Regions from separate parts of the Enterococcus sp. AAFC-DPL-6103 genome, predicted to be linked through region 1. Evidence: predicted binding sites of a transcription regulator. Region 1 holds the regulator's gene; the other holds the start of a gene.
What was found. Region 1 encodes NrdR, which represses ribonucleotide reductase genes. Its sites were predicted from a motif close to ACACNATATATNGTGT; they were not measured.

Region 1 (3,176 bases):
TTAGCAATTATTGATGTATTGGGGCGAGCAGTGGAAGCTGGTGGAACAACGATTCGTAGCTATCTCAATGCACTTGGAGAAGCGGGTAGTTTTCAAATGGCCCTTCATGTTTATGGTCAAACAGGCCAACCATGTGTCCGTTGTCAAACACCAATTGTCAAAATAAAAGTTGCACAAAGGGGGACTCACTATTGTCCAAAATGTCAGCAACTAAAATTGCCAAAGTAGGTTTCGTTTTAGGTTTAACTGGAAGTATTGCAACAGGTAAAAGTACAGCAGCTGAAGTTTTTAAAAAACATGGGATTCCAGTAATTGATGGTGACGTAGTGGCAAGAGAAGTTGTCGAACCTGGAACTGATGGTTTGATGGCAATCGTTGAAGTATTTGGCAAAGAAATCTTGAATGAAGATGGTACACTAAATCGTAAAAAATTAGGTACTGTCGTATTTGCAAACGATGAATCGCGGCAAACCTTAAATCGTGTATTGAATCCGTTTATCCGTGGACGTATCAAACAACAAATTGCTGAGAAAAAAAGACAGAATCCCTTAGTTGTTGTTGATGTTCCTTTACTGTTTGAAGGGCACTATGAACGTTACATGGATGCTGTAGCAGTTGTTTATACTACAGAAGCGATTCAGCTTGAACGATTGATGAAACGAAATCAATTAACAGAAACTGAAGCATTAAAACGAATAAAGACGCAGTGGTCAATCGAAGTGAAAAAAGAACGAGCGGATATTTTGTTTGATAATACTCGAACAAAAGAAGAATTAGTCCAACAAGTCGAGTCATGGCTAAAGCAACAATCTTTATAACAGATTAAAAATACAAAAGCAAAGTGCTTCGTTAGCTAAACGGAGTGCTTTGCTTTTTAGTTTAATGCTTTTTTTGCTTACAAGTCATCAAAGACGTGAAACAAGTATTTTTACATCTATGAGAATGATCAATTAGTCGTATATTTTGAGTATCTTGTTCATTTTTGTTATGCTAAAGATAAGAAAAGGGGAGGGATTTGTATGGGAAATATCAAGAATCAAAAAGATAAAGTTGTCGGATCTGCCAAAGAAAAGATTGGTGAGTTACTTGATAAAGAAGAATTAAAAAATGAAGGCCGTGTACAAGCCGAGATTGGGAAAAAGAAAGCAGACCAATATAAAGAACGAATTGCTGAACTAGATGATCAACAAGCAGAAAAAGAAGCACGTCAACAAGATCTGACACAAGAACGAAAAAAAGAAATGACTGATCGAACAAAAAAGCCACTCCCAGACGCTGAACACATCCCTGATGAACAAAAAATTGAAGAACAACGGTTAAAACATTACACTGGTATTGAAGAAAAATTGTAGTTTTTGAAAACATGAGTCATGTTTTCAAAAGGAAACAGTTGAAAATCTTTCACAGTTTCGTTTTGATCGTCAAATGAGTTGTGATAAACTTTTGTCACAACTCATTTTTTTGCGATGAATGGATAAAAACGCTTTATGGCCGATGAAAACTGCATCTTTTTAGTTGAGAAAGTCGCTTAACATAAAAGTTTCATGTTATAATGCAACTAACTATGAAAGAGCAGAATGTTCTTTTTATAAAACTTAAATGATACATGAGGTGAACTAAATGAGATGTCCAAGATGTCAACATAATAATTCCCGTGTTATTGATAGTCGTCAAGCAGATGATGGTCGGGCGATTCGTCGTCGACGTGAGTGTGAAAATTGCTCATTTCGTTTTACAACATTTGAAAGAATCGAAGCTGCACCACTGCTAGTTATCAAGAAAAACGGTGAGCGTGAAGAGTTTAATCGAGATAAGATTTTAAGAGGATTGATTCGTTCAGCCGAAAAACGTCCAGTTGCTATGGAGCAAATGGAGCAAATTGTGAACCATGTAGAAAATCGTGTCCGAAGTTTGGGCGAAAACGAAGTATCAACCAATTTAATTGGGGAATATGTCATGGAAGATCTTGTAAATTTGGATGAAATTGCCTATATTCGTTTTGCAAGTGTGTATCGCCAATTTAAAGATATGTCTGTATTCTTAAAAGAGTTGCAAGATATCGTAGAGAAGGCAAAAGAAAATAACAATTCTAAAGATACCGAAGACGAAAGTACAGAATAAAGGGGGCATTTCCTTGGAAAATGCTTGGAAAGAGCTTCAACCAAAAAATATCTACCAAGGAAGAAAGCGGAGTCCTTTAAAAGAAGAAAATCGAAATGCGTTGCTCTATCTTTACCAACCTTTGATTGGTGGAGAAGCGCTTAGTATTTATCTTACTCTTTTGACAGAAATTTCTTTAGAGACTGGCCAAGGACCAGAAGGACTTCACGCAGATTTATTGAGTAGTCTTGGTTGTGGTATTCCTCAATTTTACGAAGCACGAAAAAAACTTGAGGGAATTGGCTTATTAGATGTTTATTATAAAGAAGACCCTAGCCTAGGTGCATGTTTCCTGTATGAATTACTGGAACCAATGTCGGTGAAACAATTCTTTATGGATTCTGTTTTAAGTTTTTTACTATTAGAAAAGGTTGGTCAACGTCGCTTTGATCAGTTAGTTAAACATTTCGAACCAAAAAAACTTTCAACAGAAGGCTATCAGAAAAAAACTAAAAAATTTTTAGAAGTGTACCAATTTAACGAGGCATCCTTTGCCGCTGACAAACAGCAAATCGAGAAGCTGGAAGAAACATTTACTGAGCAAGCAATAACGAAACGGTTACCTGAAAAAAGCACGATTGACTGGTCTTTTTTGACAAACTGGTTGCAAAAAAAACATATTGACAAACCAGATGAACCAACCATCAAACAACTCGAAATGTACCAACAATTGTATGGATTGGATGATTTAGCTTTAGGTGAGAAAATCGTTGAAGCGTACGACTTCACAGAGCAAAAAATTTCTTTGAAAGAACTTCAAAAAATCTTTTTGGCAAACCCTGTGAGTCAATCATCTACGCTAAAGGTACCTGCAGAAAATCTAGACAGCACCGAAATCAAAAAGGTGGAATCAGCGCCTAATCATGGACAACTGTCTGCAGCCTCTGTGCAGTTAATCAAAGAGGCCCAAAGTGTTCCGCCAATGAAATATTTAGAGTCAATCAAAAAAGAAAAAAATGGGTATGTATCTAAATCAGAAACGTGGTTGATGCAAGAGCTTGTTTCTCGCTCAGGGC
Region 2 (3,176 bases), 950 kb from region 1:
TCTTTTTTTCCCCAATATTTGATGAGCGCAATATTCGTGTAAGCACGAGCTTTTCCTTTAAACATGGGTATGTACTCCTAATCCTTGAATCCAAGTAGCTACAGCACCAGCATCTTCCAAAGCGGTACAAATTGCTTGGGCTTCTGTTTTTGTTTTAGCAAGAGCGAGCATGCAACCACCGCGTCCGCCCCCAGTTAATTTTGCTCCCAAAGCACCAGCAGTTAACGCTGTTTCAATCAACAAATCTAGAAAGTGATTACTGATTGTTAATTCTCTCAAAGTCACTTGTGCAAGATTCATGACTTGTGCTAAATTTTCGGGATCATTCTCGATAATTGCTTGTTTTGCTTTTTGTGTGAGTTGTCCTAATTGTTGAATTTTTTGTCCAGTTTTGTGTGAGTTTTTTTCAAATAAATGAGCGACATCTTTAACAGCTTCACGTGTCTGTCCTTTGATTCCAGTATCAGCAACAATCAAAAAAGCATCCAAATTGATTGTGAAATACTCGAAAGGTTGCCCTTTAACAAAATAGATTGGATTATGACTACTGGTAGCAGCAGCATCGATGCCACTTGGGTTGCCATGAGCAATCTTTTCAGAAATCTGAACATAGCTTAACAACGTTTCATGTGTGAATGAAAGTGAAAGATAATCATAAAAAGCGCGTGTGATTGCTACTGCCACGGCAGCACTAGATCCCATTCCGCGTTCAGAAGGTATCGTACTTTCAATAGTGAGACTGATTGACTCCTTGATACCGTGATCTTGTTTTAACTGTGTGACTAAAACTTTGATATTTTTGAGTGATTGTGGTGCATGAATCAATTTTCCTACATAATAAGCTGAAAACAATTGATCTTGATTGACGTCTTCAACTAACGTTTCAAATTGTGCAGTGACTTTCGTTGCATAGAAGGGAAAGGCAATTGCCGGTTCACCATATACAACGGCATGCTCACCCATCAAGATAATTTTTCCACTTGATTCCCCTTGGCCATAGTTTGCCATAACTTAACTCCTTTTCCTCACATAACAGTAACTTTTAGACAAAAAATAAAGCGCCCTAAATAGTTGCGCTACTCAACGAGAATTTGGTTTAATACTATAGAAAAAAAACAAACCAAAAATCATTTCCTCCTTATTTTACTAAATCCGCTCAATAAGTAAAACCAAGAATACGTTTTCTAACCAAAAATCACTGTTTTCTTAAGAATTTTTTTTAGTTTTTCGTCAAATAATTTCAAATGAATTCTATTTGACACTACTAGATATTGGGGGTATATTTAAAAAGATTGAAAAACATATACAATATTTAGTGATGAAGTGAGTTGGAGGTAAATGAGCGTGATCGTTTTAGCTGGTACAATTGGCGCAGGAAAGTCAAGTTTAACAGAAATGATAGCTGAAGAATTTAATAGTCAGGCTTTTTATGAATCAATCGATGATAATGAAGTATTACCTTTGTTTTATGCTAACCCTGAGCAATATGCTTTTTTATTACAAATTTATTTTTTAAATAAACGTTTTGCAAGTATTAAACAAGCAATGAAGGATGATAACAATGTTTTGGATCGTTCAATTTATGAAGACTCTTTATTGTTCCATTTGAATGCAGATTTAGGAAGAGCGACAGAGACAGAAGTGCGTGTCTATGATGAATTACTAGAAAATATGATGGAAGAATTACCATATGCAGCGCATAAAAAAAATCCTGATCTACTGATTCATATTCGCGTTTCTTTTGATACCATGTTGGAGCGAATCGAAAAGCGTGGCCGTTCGTATGAACAATTATCCTTTGATCCATCTTTATATGACTATTATCAAGAATTAAATCGTCGATATGATCGATGGTACGAAGACTATGATGAAAGTCCTAAGATTCAAATCGATGGAGATCGTTATAATTTTGTCGAAGATCCACAGGCAAAAGAAGAAGTCATCCGACTTGTGAAAGAAAAATTAGCGGAAATTCGTCAAGAACAACTTGTATATTAAACAAAAACTATTCAAGCAATGGCTTTTACCTTGTTTGAATAGTTTTTTTATTTATACTAGTAAGAGAAACCGTTATGAGGAGGTAAATAATGAGTAATAAACGCTTTTTTAATTATGACCAGAATTTTTGGTTAAACATTCAAAGAGACAATGTTATTGGTGTTAAAAACCTAAAAGAAGAGTACAAGTTAAGTGATGAGATGTTGACTTACTCTCTTGATAAAAATGAACGCGCACGTGTGGAGTATGATGTGCTCGATGAGGCGATGCTTCTTGTTTACAATGTTCCTCATCAAAGAAAAAGTGAAAATCATTACGAGACAACACCAATGGCTTTTATTTTGAAAGAAAATGGGATTTTTACATTTACTACAGAAAATACTGGTTACGTAGTACGTCTTATGGAGTCGTTGCTACAACGTACGCCGAATATGAGCGTATACAGCCTATTGTTTCAAACCTTATTTTTAATATCAGATTCCTTTTTCCCATTAGTTGAAGAAGTAAATAGTGAGCGGCAAAGATTAAATCAAAAGTTACGAGAAAAAACCAGTAATCAAAACTTGTTACAATTATCTGATTTAGAAATCGGATTAGTTTATTTAGTGACAGGAACAAAACAAAATGCCGTGTTGATTGAGCAAATAAAAGCATTGGCTATCTATCGTAAAATGTCTGAAGGCGAAAAAGAACAACTGGATGACGCATTGATCGAGGCGAAGCAAGCAGTCGAGATGACGAACTTGGCATCTCAAATTTTAGATCAGTTATCTGGAACTTATAATAACTTGCTGAATAACAACTTAAATGACACGATGAAATTTTTAACTGTCTGGTCATTATTATTGACTGTTCCGACAATCGTCACTGGCTTTTTTGGAATGAACTTACAGTTACCCTTTACTCATTCCGTGTTTGGCTGGGGAATTGCTTTGGTTATTAGTTTAGTTTTGTCGGTTTGGATGCTAGTCGCTTTGTGGCGGCGCATCAAATAGTTATTCTTCAATAATCAGTCCCAAGTTAGCGGCGATGACTAAAGCTTGTTCTTGGTCAACCAACAAACCCGCGAGATTTTCTAGAGAAAGTGCAATTTTAGTAAAATCATTTGTTCTAAAATCTAACTCTTTTAGAGGGGTACGGAACCAATTAGAACCTGTGAGTTGGTTGCTACTTAAAGC

Region 2: the regulator NrdR is predicted to act here: its motif matches at 1,304-1,319, upstream of AC4BC3_RS01040 (deoxynucleoside kinase).

Annotation. Positions count from the first base shown of each region.
Region 1 is NZ_CM177102.1:1,158,854-1,162,029, forward strand. Features, by position in the region: gene mutM (DNA-formamidopyrimidine glycosylase) at 1-228, shown strand, start outside; gene coaE (dephospho-CoA kinase) at 201-818, shown strand; gene AC4BC3_RS05660 (CsbD family protein) at 1,020-1,352, shown strand; gene nrdR (transcriptional regulator NrdR) at 1,621-2,121, shown strand; gene AC4BC3_RS05670 (replication initiation and membrane attachment family protein) at 2,135-3,176, shown strand, end outside.
Region 2 is NZ_CM177102.1:204,259-207,434, forward strand. Features, by position in the region: gene mvaD (diphosphomevalonate decarboxylase) at 1-65, opposite strand, end outside; gene mvk (mevalonate kinase) at 58-1,008, opposite strand; gene AC4BC3_RS01040 (deoxynucleoside kinase) at 1,339-1,998, shown strand; gene AC4BC3_RS01045 (magnesium transporter CorA family protein) at 2,088-2,993, shown strand; gene AC4BC3_RS01050 (pentapeptide repeat-containing protein) at 2,994-3,176, opposite strand, start outside.